2 regions of the Vibrio sp. KUL80 genome follow, and region 2 is predicted to be linked to the other one. Evidence: riboswitches for the same ligand, from Rfam matches in the RefSeq annotation. Region 2 holds a riboswitch; the other holds the start of a gene.
What was found. A riboswitch is a leader RNA that binds a small molecule or an ion and turns the genes downstream of it on or off. The one in region 2 is predicted to bind cobalamin.
Positions count from the first base shown of each region.

Region 1: linked by a shared signal. The riboswitch ahead of AC6I8U_RS15720 (TonB-dependent receptor domain-containing protein) and the one ahead of AC6I8U_RS17750 (cobalt-precorrin-5B (C(1))-methyltransferase) in region 2 are both predicted to bind cobalamin.

Region 1 covers NZ_AP045841.1:3,375,991-3,385,398, forward strand. The annotation lists tRNA gene AC6I8U_RS15695 (tRNA-Glu) at 265-340, opposite strand; rRNA gene AC6I8U_RS15700 (16S ribosomal RNA) at 405-1,955, opposite strand; gene AC6I8U_RS15705 (RNA recognition motif domain-containing protein) at 2,512-2,964, shown strand; gene murI (glutamate racemase) at 2,921-3,718, opposite strand; gene AC6I8U_RS15715 (Dph6-related ATP pyrophosphatase) at 3,799-4,458, opposite strand; gene AC6I8U_RS15720 (TonB-dependent receptor domain-containing protein) at 4,527-6,365, opposite strand; cobalamin riboswitch at 6,421-6,630, opposite strand; gene trmA (tRNA (uridine(54)-C5)-methyltransferase TrmA) at 6,786-7,895, shown strand; gene AC6I8U_RS15730 (YijD family membrane protein) at 7,963-8,334, opposite strand; gene fabR (HTH-type transcriptional repressor FabR) at 8,334-8,975, opposite strand; gene sthA (Si-specific NAD(P)(+) transhydrogenase) at 9,358-9,408, shown strand, end outside.
Region 2 covers NZ_AP045842.1:240,104-249,511, forward strand. The annotation lists gene cobJ (precorrin-3B C(17)-methyltransferase) at 1-614, opposite strand, end outside; gene AC6I8U_RS17725 (sirohydrochlorin cobaltochelatase) at 607-1,449, opposite strand; gene AC6I8U_RS17730 (cobalamin biosynthesis protein) at 1,446-3,050, opposite strand; gene cobI (precorrin-2 C(20)-methyltransferase) at 3,064-3,879, opposite strand; gene cbiE (precorrin-6y C5,15-methyltransferase (decarboxylating) subunit CbiE) at 3,884-5,158, opposite strand; gene AC6I8U_RS17745 (precorrin-8X methylmutase) at 5,161-5,847, opposite strand; gene AC6I8U_RS17750 (cobalt-precorrin-5B (C(1))-methyltransferase) at 5,850-6,983, opposite strand; cobalamin riboswitch at 7,075-7,205, opposite strand; gene fucO (lactaldehyde reductase) at 7,499-8,647, opposite strand; gene AC6I8U_RS17760 (PocR ligand-binding domain-containing protein) at 8,846-9,408, opposite strand, start outside.

The sequences.
Region 1 (9,408 bases), on a different replicon from region 2:
ACGTAACCAAAGTTGTCTGCAATTTTTATACATGATGCAGACTCGATTTTGCCGGACTCAAATATGAATTACTTTCGTAATTCCCAAGAACACTTGAATGTGTGTTGGTACCTAAATGATTAAATCATCTAGGATTTGAGAACTTTTAATAGATAACAATCAATCAAATTGTTATCTGTCAGCTTTCCAAATTTTTAAAGAGCTAATCACTTCGTAATGAAGTAACCATTTTTAAGAATTCTCAATAGAGAAAACACTTAAAGATGGTATCCCGTAGGGGAGTCGAACCCCTGTTACCGCCGTGAAAGGGCGGTGTCCTAGGCCTCTAGACGAACGGGACACGGTGTCTTAAATCTATAAACCAATCAATCTGTGTGAACACTCATCGCAATAATCTATTCGTATAAGGAGGTGATCCAGCCCCAGGTTCCCCTAGGGCTACCTTGTTACGACTTCACCCCAGTCATGAACCACAAAGTGGTGAGCGTCCTCCCGAAGGTTAAACTACCCACTTCTTTTGCAGCCCACTCCCATGGTGTGACGGGCGGTGTGTACAAGGCCCGGGAACGTATTCACCGTGGCATTCTGATCCACGATTACTAGCGATTCCGACTTCATGGAGTCGAGTTGCAGACTCAATCCGGACTACGACGCACTTTTTGGGATTCGCTCACTTTCGCAAGTTGGCCGCCCTCTGTATGCGCCATTGTAGCACGTGTGTAGCCCTACTCGTAAGGGCCATGATGACTTGACGTCGTCCCCACCTTCCTCCGGTTTATCACCGGCAGTCTCCCTGGAGTTCCCACCCGAAGTGCTGGCAAACAAGGATAAGGGTTGCGCTCGTTGCGGGACTTAACCCAACATTTCACAACACGAGCTGACGACAGCCATGCAGCACCTGTCTCTCAGTTCCCGAAGGCACAAGACTGTCTCCAGTCTCTTCTGAGGATGTCAAGAGTAGGTAAGGTTCTTCGCGTTGCATCGAATTAAACCACATGCTCCACCGCTTGTGCGGGCCCCCGTCAATTCATTTGAGTTTTAATCTTGCGACCGTACTCCCCAGGCGGTCTACTTAACGCGTTAGCTCCGAAAGCCACGGCTCAAGGCCACAACCTCCAAGTAGACATCGTTTACGGCGTGGACTACCAGGGTATCTAATCCTGTTTGCTCCCCACGCTTTCGCATCTGAGTGTCAGTATCTGTCCAGGGGGCCGCCTTCGCCACCGGTATTCCTTCAGATCTCTACGCATTTCACCGCTACACCTGAAATTCTACCCCCCTCTACAGTACTCTAGTCAGCCAGTTTCAAATGCAGTTCCGAGGTTGAGCCCCGGGCTTTCACATCTGACTTAACTAACCACCTGCATGCGCTTTACGCCCAGTAATTCCGATTAACGCTCGCACCCTCCGTATTACCGCGGCTGCTGGCACGGAGTTAGCCGGTGCTTCTTCTGCAGCTAACGTCAAATGATGCCGCTATTAACGACACCACCTTCCTCACTGCTGAAAGTGCTTTACAACCCGAAGGCCTTCTTCACACACGCGGCATGGCTGCATCAGGCTTGCGCCCATTGTGCAATATTCCCCACTGCTGCCTCCCGTAGGAGTCTGGACCGTGTCTCAGTTCCAGTGTGGCTGATCATCCTCTCAGACCAGCTAGGGATCGTCGCCTTGGTGAGCCATTACCTCACCAACTAGCTAATCCCACCTGGGCATATCCTGACGCGAGAGGCCCGAAGGTCCCCCTCTTTGAGCCGAAGCTATTATGCGGTATTAGCCATCGTTTCCAATGGTTATCCCCCACATCAGGGCAATTTCCCAGGCATTACTCACCCGTCCGCCGCTCGACGCCGTTAACGTTCCCCGAAGGTTCAGTTAACTCGTTTCCGCTCGACTTGCATGTGTTAGGCCTGCCGCCAGCGTTCAATCTGAGCCATGATCAAACTCTTCAATTTAAGATTTTGTTCGGCTCAATGAATACTGAACATTACATAAAGTAATGTTTGAATTGACTGTGCTGAATCTTTCGATTCAATGGTCACTTCGTTTCATTGAAACCTAATTTGATACCGAGGTATCTAATTTGATTATCATCAACGAGTGCCCACACAGATTGATAGGTCTATATTTTTAAAGAACATTTTCTAACTCTCGAGCCGCTTCGCGTCTCGTCGTTAGGGGTGCGTATCTTACGCTTCCCGTTTTGAGAGTCAAGCGTTTTTTCAAACTTTCTTTTATCTCTCAACCGACGCTGCTTTGTGACTTTCGTCTCACTCCGTGTCGGTGAGGCGGCATTATAGAGATCACTCCATCGATGACAAGTGTTTTTTCCAAATTAATTTCCGTTCGTTCAAAAAGCCATCAAAGACCGCGTTTCTTGATAAAAATTCAACATTTGAAATACATCACACCAATTAATTGGAAAAATAACCCTCAACTACGTAATATTCTTGTATCTATTTGTTAACGATAGATGTCATTATTCGTCAATAAGATAAGTAGTACTTTAATATGGACTCCAATAAATCTCTTTTTCTGGTTATAGCTATCGCTATTTTGGGCGGTATTGTGTTTTCACAGTTCGCCGACATTCCACCAGCTGTTGCTTTCGTTCTTGGTGTAGTAGCCACATTTTTCGTTGTTAAGTTTTCATCTGCTGCGCCTTCTACCTCAACAGACTCATCTCAATCTACTAAAACGCTTTATGTGGGTAATCTTCCATACAAAGCGAATGAATCCCATGTGAAGGAGTTATTTGCTGAGCACGGTGAAGTTTTTGCTGTAAGGCTAATGAAGGATAAGCGCACAGGTAAGCGCCGTGGGTTTGGTTTTGTTGTAATGGCCAGCTCCGATGCTGAGGGTGCAATCGAAGCGCTCAATGAAAAGGATTATATGCAGCGTACTTTAAAGGTTCGTATTGCTAACGATCCGAAACATCCAGAGTCATCAGTTGAACAGGACTAAAGCCAAGCTGCTTTAACGTAATATTTAGTGCTTCTTCTTGATAAGGGGAAGCACTACTAAACACCTCTCTTCTTCCGTAACCTTTCTCTCGCTCTCTTATTTTAAGCAAGCTTTCTACTCTGCGTGCGATCGCTGAACCTGAATCCACCAACTCAACGTTGCCACCAAGAACTATAGATATCTCTTGTTTGATTAACGGGAAGTGGGTGCACCCTAAAACGGCAACGTCGATATTACCAATCAAAGGACTTAGTATCTCTCTAAGTTGCTCAAGATCGATCGTTTGATTTCTTAGTTTCTTTTCCGCCATATCGACAAGCTGGCTATTACCAAGAAGCTTAACATCTTTGTCGTCTGCAAAATCCCGAATTAAGTCGTGTGTATACTGGCGCGTGATTGTCGCTGGAGTGGCAATGAGCCCAACCGCTTTTTTCGATAGTAATGAAGCGGGTTTGATCGCCGGGACAACTCCGACAACTGGAATACTCAGTAACTCTCGCAAGTGCGGGAGCACTATCGTACTCGCGGTATTACAGGCGATAACCACGATATCGATGGATTCACGAACCATCATTTTTCTAACCAAGCGACACGTTCTGTCCACTAGCACATCTGGTGCCAACTCGCCATAAGGGTAGGCTTCGTTGTCAAAGAGATAAAAGTAGTTTTCGCTGGGTAATAGTGAGGCGATCTCTTGAAACACCGAGAGACCACCAACACCAGAATCGAACATTAGGATGTTTTTTCTATTCATCGTTATCGTATTAAGCTTATGTTGCCCGTTCGAACACATGATACTTCACTACTGAATAGACGGTAAACCTGTCATGAGCTCTAAGATGCGACTTCGTATCTAAGGTGGCTAAAGCGCTGTGCTGTTTCTACTGAGTGAGATTGAATCTCTATAGGGTGGCTAAAGTACTTCGAGTTACAAACTAGAGTGTGAAACTCACCATCCTCGCCACATGGGTCAACATCCGTTGGCAATCCATCAATCAGTTCACGTGAATATCGTTTTCCGCAAAGTGATTCTGAGAGTACATTTCTATCTACAGTGACCAGAACGGTTTCGATTCCCCTATCTAGAATTTCGTTTGCCAAATCATGGCTGTCTTCACCCACTAGTGGGAACACCGCTTCTAGTCCCGCAGGTTCGACATAGCTGCGCCGATACTCCACGATCCCATTGCAGAACATATCGCCAAACGCAATGCCCTCTACGTTCAAGCCAGACGCGTTTACGCCCTCTATAACGAGTGACTGATACACGTCATTAGCGGGGAACACTTCCGGCAGTTCGATAGTCACCAAAGGCATGCCTAATCTATCGGCTTGCATTTGGACTACGTCTAGAGGAGTTACCTGGAAAGGGACTTCGCCTTTAACATGGGTAGTATATAAACCAACAACATTATAGTCGGATGATTCCATTAGGCGTTCGAAGGTAAGAGTGGAATCTTTGCCAGAGGACCAGCTGATGATGACGTTTTTCATGGAGAATTCCTGCAAACGAAAAATAAAGCCACTGGTGTAGTGGCTTTATAACAAATGATTATACCAAGTTAGAAATTAACTGTAGCCAACGCAAAGAACGTTCGGCCCGGCGAACTATACCCTTTCGCAGTCTCGTACTCTTCGTCTAACAAGTTGTCGACTCTTGCTCTTAGCGCAACATTATCAGCTATCCAGTAAGACACCGCGGCATCCCACAACCCGGTTGCTGGAAGGTAATCTTCTGAAGTTGGATTTGCGGTCGGCAAGTCTAAGCGCTTGCCTGTGTATAGGTAAGTCAGAGATAAATCAAAGTCTCCGATATTAGCTTCACCAATCCACTTATAGTTTTCCTTAGCCCTTCTTGCTAGCTGCGTACCATTGTCATCTTTATGATCTTTGTACTCAGCAATCACCGTGTGATGAACTGGTCCTGTGTTAAAACGACCCTCCAACTCTACACCTTTAATATCTGCGTCAATGTTATAGGTTTTACCCCAAGGGTTACCAGGCACTGAATACCAAATGTTTAGGTTGTTCACTTTATTGTGGTAAGCAGAAAGTTTCCAATCCAGGAAACCAGTCAAACCTGCGAAGCCAAATTCGATGTTACGTGAATCTTCCGGTTGTAAATCAGGATTGGTAGTCAAGCTGTTATAACTAGGAGCTTTAAATGCGGTTCCCGCGCTCGCATATGCTTGATAATTCGACGTAAAGCGATATTGACCTGCTAGTGACCACGTCGTGTAGTTATCATATTTATCATGCTTATCGTGTCTCACATTTGCCTCAGCAGAAAACTTATCATAATCCGCTCTACCAGAAACGTAAGCACCGATGTTTTCACGACTCTCTCCAGCTAAAGCATGAGCACTTCCCCAACTCATTGCGCCATCTGCCAGTTCTTCTTTGCGATAGTCTAAGCCGCCACCAAGAGAATACTGCTGGGTAATTCGATATAGGTTGGACCATTGCGCATTGAGTGCACTGGTGTCGAGAATAGTATCTGCATTACTCTCACCAACAGACTCCAAATAATCTTTTTTTTCTACTTTAGCGTAGCTCAACGTCAAGAATGACTTATAAGCTTCGGTTTGATAGTCAACACGACCCGCCAAGTTCTGATTATCTGTCGCACCCTTTTTTTTAGCTCCTGATGAATTGTAATCCGTCAAACTGTCAAACCAACGATAGTCGACTAGAGCACTCCAGTTACTATTAAAATCGTGTTTATAACCCAGATGCATGTTACGACTTTCATATCCGTACTTAGTACCATCCTGAGCTGACTTAAAGTCATAACCGTCATTCTGCTCATACCCACCAGCTATTTGAATATGGCCGTTATCATTCATCTTCGTTTTAGCAGTGAAGTTCGCCTCGCGACCGTCATGACTTGCCGCTCCGATATTAATCTGCTTCCGCTCTCTGTTATCGTTGGTGCGAGTAATGATATTAATAACCCCACCAATGGCATCAGAACCATAAATGGCAGCACTCGGACCGCGAATCACTTCAACCTGTTCAACGAGACCAATAGGGAAATGATTAATTGATAACCCCGTGGTATCACTGCTGTAACGCACTCCATCAACTAATACTAGAGTTTGGTTGCTGTTCGTACCTCGTAGATATACTGAGGTAGCTTGCCCCCTGCCACCGTTTTGAGCAATTTCGATACCCGGCAATCGACGTAATACGTCAGATAAGCTCTTTGCCTGCGAAACTTCAATCTCTTGACGAGTTACTACACTCACTGGCGCAATAACTTTATCCTCAGCCTGTTCAAATCGGTTTGCAGTGACCACCATAGTTTCGTCACTATTAACGGTGCTGTCTTGAGCCAGTGAAAAAGAAGCATAAGAAGAGAGCGATGCAGCCACTGCTATCGCCAAAAATGATTTGTTCATTAGTTATGTTGTCCTAAATCGCGTAAGTCCTTACGACTCGAGCATTCCATTTATTACATCGAGTCGATTGCTGGCAGGTATTCGGACTTTAGAGCCTTGGGATAATGCCTATCCCCGCCTACTAACTCGACTTCCCGTCTGATCAACAGTGTCTTCTTGAGGGTTCGTTCTCTATTACCGCTGCGCGTCAGTTCTGGAGTTACACCAGATTCCCTTTTCAGTGAGAGTCCTTGTTGATTCTCACACCAGCTAGGGACGCATGTTATTAACTGATTGATTATTTGTCCATAACGGATTGAACTAAGCTATAAATGCGCGGTTAGAATACGAGACAATTCGGGGAAACACTGGACAACGACGGGAGATTGAATAAAATCTGCCCTCCTTTTAGATAACTCATTACGACGATAGGCAATTACCATGGCAAATCTCGACTTCACACCAGAAGGCTATCAAGTTCAACTTGAAGAAAAATCTCAACGTTTGATCGATATGATGGCGCCGTATTCTGCACCTGAACTCGAAGTATTTACTTCACCAGAAAAGCACTATCGCATGCGTGCCGAATTCCGCGTATGGCACGAGGGTGACGACATGTACTACATCATGTTTAACCAAGAGACTCGTGAGAAATACCGTGTTGATCAGTTCCCAGCCGCTAGCCGTCTTATCAACGACCTAATGCCGCTACTGATGGACGCCATGAAAGGTAATGAGGTTCTGAGAAAGAAACTGTTCCAGGTTGATTTCCTATCGACAATGAGCGGCGAAATCCTTGTGTCTCTTCTTTACCATCGCCAACTTGATGATGCATGGAAAGAACAAGCGCAAGCATTGAAGCAGCGCCTGAATGATGAGGGCTTTAAGCTGAATCTAATTGGGCGTGCGCGCAAGATGAAGATTGTGATGGACCAAGACTATGTCGTAGAAACACTGCATGTAAATGGTCAGCCATACCACTATCAGCAAGTAGAGAACAGCTTCACTCAGCCAAACGGTCCGGTCGCACAAAAGATGCTGGAATGGGCCGTCGACTGTACTCAAGACAGCAAGGGTGACCTACTCGAGCTTTATTGCGGTAACGGTAACTTCTCATTGGCGCTGGCGCAAAACTTCGAACGAGTACTAGCGACTGAGTTAGCAAAACCATCGGTAGAGTCAGCACAATACAACATTGCAGCGAACAAGATTGATAACGTACAGATCATTCGTATGTCAGCAGAAGAGTTCACTGAAGCAATGGAAGGTAAGCGTGAGTTTCGACGTCTGCAACAACAAAACGTTGATCTGAAGAGTTACAACTGCAACACGATTTTTGTTGATCCACCACGCGCAGGCATGGATATCGATACCTGTAAGATGGTTCAAGGCTATGAGCGTATTCTATATATCTCTTGTAACCCAGAAACCCTAAAAGACAACCTAGATGTGTTAGGTGAAACTCACCACATCACACGCTTTGCACTGTTTGACCAGTTCCCGTTCACTCATCATATTGAAGCGGGTGTTTTACTAGAGCGTAAAGCCTAAGTATCAAGCCTCCGATACAAAAAAACGAGCCATTCGCGGCTCGTTTTTTATTACCCAAGAAGCACTCTTATGCTTCTTTGAGGATGTAACCCATCTTTTTGCCAATCCAAAACAGCAATACTAACACCACCATGATGGCGAAGAAGTTGGAACCGGCATCTGGATACTGCGCCTTAGTAAAGGCAGAATGACCAAATGCGCCCACAAAGAAAGCCGCTAGACCGACTAGTGGGAAATCTTCTGGGATTGGGTTTTTAAGATACTCTTGATAAAGAGCTTGCACTGACAGCACAAGTGCAATCAGTGGGAAAACTGAGAACGCCACTTCGCTGATGGTCAGCCAAGACAACATTGCATTACCACACATACCTGCAATAAGCGCGAGTACTAGGGTTTTCTTACCGCTGTCGCGGTTTTCGGAGGACACTTCATTGGACATTAGTTCGACCCTTCTTTTTGACGGTTTCTTTCACGTTCTTTGCGATACCAGTGTGCACCTTTGGCCACTATCCTAAGTTGGACAATTAACCTCTCCGCCAGTTCATATCTTTCTTTTTTGCTGAGGTCTAATGCCTCTGCTCCTGAACTGAACACGAGAACGACAGAAGCCTCTGCTTGTGCAAATGCCTCGTCGCGGTCCATACCTGTGCTAACCAAATACTCGGTTAACTCAGCCGAAAAATGTTGGATCTCTCGGGCCACCGCGGCACGAAAATCGAAAGAGGTTCCAGAGCGTTCGCGTAGCAATAAGCGGAACACGTTGGGACTGCTTTCTATAAACTCCATAAACGTCTCGACCGAAGTACGGATCACACTGCCTTCTTTGACAATACGTTGGCGCGCTTGTCTCATTAACTGCCTGAGCAGCAGCCCCCCTTCATCTACCATGGTCAATCCAAGCTCATCCATATCTTTAAAGTGACGATAGAAAGAGGTTGGAGCGATACCGGCTTCGCGCGCGACTTCACGTAAGCTCAAGTTCGAAAAACTGCGATCAGCACTCAATTGGCTAAAAGCAGCATCGATCAATGAACGACGCGTTTTTTCTTTTTGTTGTGCACGAATACCCATTGATTTCATGTATAACCTAGATGCTCTTGTTGGTTACCATCGATGACGGCAATTGAGGGAGTGCTTGTAATATAGCGCGAATAGTCACTTTGTATAAGTGTGTGAATAGCGATTTTTATCAAAAACGCTTACGCATCTCAATTCATTAACCTATGGCTCTACTCGAGTAAGTGTCACTACTTTACATACATCAAACGTTTATCCGATGCTAAGCCTCAATAAAACTGCGTGATCTTTCACACTCTATTCATGCAGTAATATTTACCTAAGTTAATAATCCGTTAAAATTTCGCCATTGTTAGTGTAAGAACCCTAAGCATCGTTGGCATGGCTAGAAGCCTTGATGGTTTATCTAAGAGCCAAACGGTGTGGAAAACAACGAGGATACTATATGAGTCGCTCCAAACATTTTGATGCCATCGTGATAGGCAGTGGTCCGGGT
Region 2 (9,408 bases):
GACAGTTGAACGCTCTGCTCTTCTCGGTAAGCGGCGTTGACGACGGCTACTGGAGTGTGAGCTGATCGATATTTCAGCAATATGTCTCGCGCCTCGACAATTTGATTTTGACGCTTTTTTGAGCGGGGGTTATAAAAGGTAATAGCGAAGTCAGCAGATGCGGCAGCTTCAATTCTTCGCAAGATGACATCCCACGGGGTTAATAGATCCGACAGTGAAATGGTGCAGCTATCATGGCCTAAAGGGGCGCCCACCAAAGAGGCACACCCGTTAGCAGCGGTGATACCTGGTACCATCTCGACATCTATCGACATATCCTGTTCGGCAATTAACTCAAACACCAAGGAAGCCATCGCGTATATACCCGCATCACCAGAACACACCAGTGCAACCGTCTTACCTTCTTGTACAGAATTAATAGCGGCATCTGCCCGTTGCCACTCTTTCGTCATACCGCTTCTCACCAGTGTTTGCTGTTTAATGAGTGGGGCGATGAGTTTGACATACAGTCCATAACCAACAATGACATCTGCTTGCTCTACGACTTGACGAGCTTTCAACGACATCAGTTCTAGACTGCCCGGACCAAGTCCCACTAGATATAACTTAGCCATGTAAACTCTCCTGTTCAGGTGCACTTAATCGAACTAATCCTTGGTCTATCTGCTTGAAAATGACCTCTTTCACTTCAGGAAGACTCAATAGGTTGAACGATGAACCATCATCACTTGGGGCTAACTCCACATCGCAAAAATCTTCAAACTCAGCCTTGATTCGATGCATGTCATTGATGAAGTGATTTCCAGAGACCAGTAGTAGCGGTATGAGCCTTAGCTTCGCTCTGGCAGAGGACTCAATCATCGAGTGTTTGAGTCTGGTCTTAATAAGATGAAACGGCATAGCACCCTCTAGTGAACAGCAAATGTTCTTGTCTGAGAGTGTCGACAGAAACTCTCCACAGTACGTGATCGCTTGGTGTCCTGGATTATCAAGAAAGGGCGCGCCATGATGTACATACACATTGATATCGCTGCCTTGTGAGAACCGCTCATCAATCGCACTCAATAAACTGGTGGCTAATTGAGTATGGTGAACTATGGCTGGGGTATGTTCGATGTTGGACAGCGAAAACTGACGGAAGCCCTCTACCACATTGACCAGTTGCTTATGTTCATCGGTTGGGAACAAGTAACATGATACAACCAGTATTCTTTGATACCCCTCTAGGTCGAGCGAGGCTAATACCGATGGAAGATGCTCGAATATTTGGCTTTCCTTTGATAGCTTTTTAATGACCATTCGAGATGTTACTGCCAACCGAACTTCGCAATTTGGATACTTTGCTTGTGCTTCTTCTAACAAACGAACATAACGTTGCTGTTCGACGACCGAGCCAAAACAGCTGAGCACTATGGCGGTTGACTTGTTGTAGTGTCTAAGTCGCTTCATACTTCTACCTCCTCAAAAGGCGCAAAGAAACGAGGTGCTAATAATTCAGAGATAGGTTGATTCTTAGCAAGAGCGGTAAACAGCGCTTCCCAAAGTGCCTCTGTAAATTCTTCAACGCCCCTAAGCCAAACACCATGATTAACTAAAGCCCCAGTTTTGCCATTCGCTGTTCTTTGGTAAATGGCCATGGTCGCTTTGTTTCGGCATGCTCCCGCGCACATTGTGCGACTGATTTTGATGCGTTGATTACCGGATGCATAACCTAGTCGCTTAAGAATATTTCTTAACTCATGAGCGAGATTCTTACTTCCCTGCTTCGCACAGCGAGCACCTTCACATACCAATAAATGATGTGTGTGAAAGAGCATTGGACGATCCAAGTCAACATGCTTGGGTTTACACTGATAACCTTCAACCACCTCGCTCCCATGAAGATTGATCTTAATGTTGTCAGAACTATGGTGTGGTTTTTCGCCTACCCAATTCTTGCGGTTGCGTTTTGGTAAAGGTTCAGAGTACTGCAGTCGACAACAGGCGATTGTCATATTGAAACCTTCGCTTTTGAACGCCCATTTGGCCACGGTCAATTGATTGCAACCACTCGCCTTCAATGCGGCAGCTTCTGATACAGAGTTGCTTCCAGTCACTTTCCGTACATAATCGGAGGGATTCTCAATACCTTTCAAGTTATCAAGTTCCGCCGCCGCATAGGTGACGAACGGCCACTGATAAGCTTTGGAAAGTTCGAGCAATCCTTTCTCATCCGATTTAAGGTCAATGCTCGCAAGTGATCTAATACAACTGAGAGAAAGATTGAACTGTCGACTAAATGCCTCTAGGCCGGCAATTAAAACCGAAAGTGGCGTACCACGATCACAACCCACACCCAAGACAAGGGATCGTGGCCTCCAAATGACGACATTACGGTCCCATGAGCTTAAGCCAATATTTCGCTGATCACTCACGAGGATTGCTGCCTTGTAGTTTGAGCTATCCAGAACCTCTAAGCTGTGATGGCAGTGAATATGCGAAGGCATCCGTTTGTCGTATGGCCACCAATCTTTTTCTCCAGCCTGTTGTGCAATCAGCACCGGTTCTTCATTCACGATAGCAGCTGAAACTGAGGTAATCGCGGGCTCAGTGACCGGATCAAGCATCCAACCAAACCGAGCGCCTAACATATCCGTTGATACTGTCTCCGTAACATCAGAAGCGGTAGTGATGACCGGAGTACCTTTTACAATGTATGCAACCCTTGTCGTCAACGCATTCGCGCCGCCTCGATGGCCAGACAGCATCGACACGGCGAACTTGCCTTGCTCATCGACACAGACCACTGCCGGATCCGTGCGTTTATCGTTTACAAGAGAAGCAATAGTGCGTGAAACAATCCCTGTCGCACAGATAAATATGTGAGCATCGTATTTGGAAAACCGTTCCGATATAAATTGCGAAAGCGGCAATTCCAATTTCTGAGTACGACTTAAAGGACTTTTAACACCATGTGTAACAAACACATCGGCAAAAGGAAGATCGCGCCCCAGCTTAGTGGCGATTTGAGTTCCATTTTTAGTGATGGCGTAGATGGCAATTTTCTTCATATCTACGTCGTCTCTAAGTTAAAGCTACTGTTTCATTGCTAATAACAGGCTGACTTGGAATCGAATTCAGATCATCCTGTTTACCGCGAAGAACACCGCTACGACTGCGAATCGATAGCTGCACCATCGAAAAATATCGGTGCTCTTCAGGTACATCATCTAGGTTGGTGTAGATCTCTTGTCGTTCAGTCGTTGCATGCGACACATAGGTAGCATTATTTTGTAGTCCAAGTTGTTTGAACTTAGCGGATAGCGCAGGGATCATCCTTCCAGCTTTGATAAACATGATTGTGTCAAACTCCGCGACCAATCTATCTAGACACTCGATTCCATAAGTTGTCGGTACCACGCAGAATCGTTCTCTACCGTCAGCAAGGGGGATCTTTGTAACCGCAGGCACGGCGGTAATTGATGTAATTCCGGGGACGATCTCTGGCATTAGCTCTGGCACCAAAGCTGAAAGCTCTTCTTGAATATAAGCCCAAGTACTGAATACCGACGGGTCACCCTCGGTGACAAATACCACTGATTTCCCTAACCTTAGATGCTGGAGGATGCTCGTTGCTGCAGATTGCCAAGCAGGCACATTAACCGACGCATCGCGCGTCATCGGAAAGTGCAAAAAACAACGCTCACCCAAAATATCGCTCTCGGCAATAGCGCCAGTGACAATCTCCCACGCAAATGAATCCGCTTTGCCTTTGTTCTTCTCGGGAATAGCGATAACATCTGCAGTCTGAATCAAACGAGCAGCTTTTAGTGTCAACAACTCACTATCTCCTGTCCCAACGCCAACTGCGTACAACTTTCCTAATGGTGTATCGGTCATGAAACTACTCCATATCACGCAGTAACTCTGCGTCTTTCGATGATTGTTCTTGATTTTTGATGATGCAAAAAAGGTGTATAGGATTCTCAGCCTGGTATCGGTGATAGTGAGCCAGTGGTTGAAGATGCGATATGTTGATTAACTGAACATCAAAGTCGACGGAATTCGTTCTAAGCCATTGATACACTTCACTTGCCGTGTCAAACGTCACCGCCGAAACCACCATTCGCCCATGGCTATGCAATCTTTCCCAGCACAGCTCCAATATGTCATTCATTTGACCTCGCGACCCACCGATGAACACGGCATTGGGTGATGGCAGTTCAGGTAACCCTGCGGGCGCTTTGTGTTTTATCAACTGGACATTGTCTGTCGCATGAGAACGACGGTTCGCTTCGATAGCGTCAAAGCACTCAGCATTACACTCGACCGCATAAACCGTCCCCTCAACCGCAAACTTCGCGGCTTCAATAGCTATCGACCCGGACCCCGCGCCGATATCCCAAACAACATCTTCTGCTTGCACTTTTAGTTGAGTGATGGCGAGATTTCGTATCGATTCCTTAGTGATGAGGCCATTTTTCGGTGTGCGCTTTGCAAAGCTGTGATCACTGGCAAACTGACCATGTCCACCCCACCTAATGTCAACAAGACGCTCGGCAACAATAATATTCAGGCTGTCGAAGTCGTGTTGACAGTTGGCTAACTCTTCAACGTTGAAGCTCGTGATCCTTTCTTCTACGCTACCCAACTGCTCACACACGCTGAGCTTCCATTGCAACTGGTGAAACTCAACCAGGTGCGACGCTATCCTCTGAGGTGTATTGGTACCATCCGTCAACAACACGTAGAGCTCTGCACTTTGCATTTGCGAGACGATGCCAATGAGCTCTCTGCCATGCAAAGAGAGGTATTGCGCCCTAGGCCACGAGATACCTAAGCGAGAGAATGCAAGCTGAGGCGAACTGTGTGATGGGATGAAGGCAAGCTCTTGTTTCGGTAGCTGCTTAAGTAACGTGGTTCCAATACCGAAAAACAGCGGATCGCCTGATGCTAAAACAACCACTCCGCCCTCTGCACTCTCTTCTATGACCTGTAGCAACCAAGATGAAAAGCCATCAGTCATATCTAAGAACAAGCCCTTGAACTGGGGAAACCAAGCAAGATGCCGAGGGTGCCCTGCTACAACACGTGCCTGGCTGACAGCATTAACAGCCTTGCTTGAAAGGCTAACGCAACCATCCTCTTGAACACCGACTACGGTAATATTGATCGCCATAACTACACCGTCTGGTAGAGCAAGGCATGAATGGTGGACACGACTAATGGACTACCGCCTTTGCGCCCCACACTGGTAATGAAGTCGACTTTTTTTTGCTCTAGCAAAGCCTGCTTGGACTCTTGAGCATTGACGAATCCAACCGGAATACCAATGATGAGTGCCGGCTCTATCTCTCCGTCGTCAACCATTCTTAGTACTTCAAATAAGGCGGTTGGCGCATTTCCAACCGCTATAATCGCGTTGTCCAGCAACCCTTGGTCCCGTGCCTTTCTCATGGCTCCCACCGCTCGAGTTTCACCAAGCATGCGCGCTTTGTGAATGACCTCGAGGTCGCTGATAAAACAATGGACCCCATTGCCGTAAACCTGAATTCGTTGCTTACTAATGCCACTTGATATCATGGTAACGTCACTGACAATTGGGCATCCCTGTTGCAATGCCGTAACACCAGCGTCGACCGCATCTTGACTAAAGCGATACAGCTTCGAAAACTCAAAATCTCCCGTGGTATGAATTGCTCGTCTTACGACTTCCCAGCTTTTATTATCAAAGTGGTGTCCGCCATGAAACTGTTCTATTTCTTGATCAATTATCGAGAACGAGTCCGTTTCAATTTCACGCCCTTTTTTAGTAAGCTGATGCATACATTCGGGGAGAGCGATATTGGCTTGAGTAGAGTTCATCATTGTTACCCTGTAGCTTCCATTCGAATAGGTTGATGTGAACGCCCTAGTGGAGACCCATCGAAATCAATCAAGATCACATCAATTTCCAGTCCACACTTGACGTAGTAAAGTGCATGTTTTTGGGTTTCATTGCACAATCGGTTAAAGAAGGTTTTAGGATGGTGTTTACTCACCAAATTGAGAACATGCCGTCCTGTGTTTGCATGCGCTATCTCGCGACAAACAGCACTATCTATCTCTTCTTCTAGCGCCAACTGAGATAGGTGAGAAAAATCAATACCGTGGCCCGATACGTGTGTCATCATGCGCCCTGATACCAACTTTCCCATTTTGCCAATCATGGTGACCAAAATGACTTTGTTAAGCTGATACCGCTTTGCGGCCCGCAGACCTACGCCAATGAAATCGCCTGCTTGAATTAACGCCATCGGATTTACATCAGGCAACATGTTGGTTGCTGCCTTTTCTGAGCGACTGCCAGTAGTCAGGACAATAGTGTCGAGATCATTTGACGCGGCAATTTGGATCGATTGACGCACCGACGCGGCATACGCAGACGTCGAGTAAGGCTTTACCGTACCTCGCGTTCCTAATATCGAAATACCACCTAACAATCCAAGTCGGTCGTTGATTGTTTGCTTAGCAACTTGCTCACCATTGGGAACGATGATTGTCAACTCAACCCCAAAGGTATTCTGTAGCTCTATCGGCGCACTCACCCACTCTAATTGTGCCATTTCGATAATATTGGCTCTCGGTACTGGATTAATAGCCGCACTCCCGACTGGTAACTCTAATCCTGGTTTGGTTACCACAGCAACACCATGGCCACCTTTGAGCCTGATCCCCTTATTAGCCGATAGCTTTGCGCTGCATTGGATTTCTAATCCATGCGTGCAGTCGGGGTCATCTCCCGCATCTTTTTTCACGCCAACTAAAACAGACGTATCTATCTCCATCCGTTCAAGCTGAAAGGTGACCCATTGTTTGTTTGGTATTTGTATAGTGATGTGTTTGCTTGGCAGTTGTTCAATCAAACCACGAACCGCTGCTCTTGCTGCCGCTGCAGCACAAGCACCCGTGGTATAACCCTCTCTAAGGTCACGTTTCGATTTTGAACACTTGAGTTTGCCCACAAAATACATCTCTCTAGTCATTTGTGCATAAAATGGACAGGTGTCGATATCTATCGATAAACGACGCTGAGTGATCCCGCCCAGGTTGTTAAATGGGTATGGTTGTTTGGCAAGGCTCTGACTTTCGAGATGACTCTCGATCACAGTTGCGGGTACAGTCCAGGAGTTACACCTGATTCACTTTTGTCTACAAAAGTAGTTACCAAATAACTTTGTAAGTATTTTTTGCTTTAAAACTCTCAATACAGTTAGCGAACAAATAACTATTGTGATGTCGTTAATCCAAGGGACTAATAAACTAAGCGATCATTTCGCAAGCTGATGAGACTAAAAGTAATAACAGAGTCACAAACACAATGTTTTGAAATACCGACTCTACAGCTTCAATTACAATCAACTTCAACTCCTTTATCTTTACAGCCGTTTGCACTGACGCCCTTAGTTTATTTACTGCGGCAAATCTTAGTCCAAATCAACAGAATAAGTCTTGCCACAGTCAATACATTAGCGGCGCATTACATGGCTTGTTTATACAGAGCCAATACCTCTTCAGGGCTAGGCTGTCTTGGGTTACCACCTAAACAGACATCAGCCATCGCTTTATCAATCCAACCGCTCAGATCCGTTTCAGCAATATTCAACTCACCAAAGCCTGAAGGGATACCGACTTCCTTAGAAAGCTTGTTGATTAGATCGACTGCAAGCGTGGCAGCTTGAACATCGTTCAAGTCAAACGTGATACCACCCATCGCTTCCGCTACCGCGCGGAAAGGTTCTGGATTTGTCTCTGCGTTGAACTGACAAACGACTGGCAATAGAATCGCATTACACACACCGTGTGGTAGATCATGAGTTGCGCCTGGTTGGTGCGCCATCGCGTGTACGAGACCTAAACCTGCACTATTGAAAGACATCCCTGCAAGGAATTGAGCACAGGCCATCTGCTCACGCGCTTCAAGGTTTGAGCCATCTTCAACCGCAACAGGAAGCCATTTGGCAATCAAACGGATCGCTTCTAGCGCTGTTGGTTTAGTTAATGTATGAGCGCCTGGCGTCACATAAGACTCGATAGCATGGGTCAGCGCATCCATACCGGTCGCTGCCGTTACTGATTTAGGCAACCCAACCATTAGCGTTGGATCGTTAACCGCAACATCTGGAATTTGCTTCGCGTCAACGATAACCATTTTTACAGCATTATCTTCATCGGTAATGACCGAGTTAGAAGTCATTTCGGCAGAAGTACCAGCCGTTGTATTGATCGCGACAAAGAACGCACCCTCATTTTTAACAAGGCCGACGCCATTAAAGTCACAGATATCACCTTCGTTTGACGTCACAATGCGAATAGCTTTAGCGCAATCTACTGGACTACCGCCACCGACTGCAATGAAACAGTCACAACCCGATTCTTGGTAAAATGCCGCGCCCTTTCTAACCAAGCTAGCCGTGGGATTCGGAGTCACTTCACTAAAAACAACGTACTCAAAATCTGCGTCTTTTAGTGCAGCAAACAGCGAATCTAAAATTCCAAGATCAACCAAATTTTTGTCAGTAACGACCAAAGCCTTGTTGAGATTCTTCTGAGCCAGAATAGCAACAGATTCTTCAACTGCTCCTTCACCAGTAAAACTCAACTTTGGTACATTTAGTGCAAAAGCCATAACAGCATTCCTCTACATAAGATAACTGTAGACATTGTAACCATACAAAGGCGTTCATAATGTGTCTTAACAACGAAACAAGACAAGACGACAAATAATTACAGCGATGTGCCAATTTATTAGTATTACAGTATAATAAATAAACAAAAAGCCAGGTCTTTTACGGAGCCTGGCTTTGTCTTTAAGTGTCGATGGAAGTTAGATCATTGCATTCTCTAATAGGTCTTCCTTCTGCGTCATCATATTTTCATCTCGGAACTCTTGTGGCGTCATTCCATGTGCATTCTTAAATACTTTACAAAAATAACTTGAACAGGAGTAACCTAAATTACTAGCGATGCGCGAAACAGGCCAATCACTATATTGCAACATTTTCTTAGCACCTATTAAACGTTGACTATTAAGATAATGGTTGAATCCAACCCCTACCTCTTTCTTAAACAACTTACTAAAATAATGTGGACTCAAATAGACATACTCTGCAACATCTTCCAACTTTAAGTCTTCGAAATAATGCCGTTCAATATATCGTATTGCTTTGTGTATACGAGTATGACTTGACTTAATTTGGCTATCGCTTGCAAACAACGACTTAATATCACTTTTATCATTGATGACCATCACATCCAACTTACTCTTGACCGAATCATCAATCAGTGTCTTTAGTAAGTCGGCGGAAGCAAACAGCCGCTTGTAATCAATTTGCGGTATTTGGTCATAGTATTCAACGAGTTCAGGATCTTTCATCCAACTATTATCAA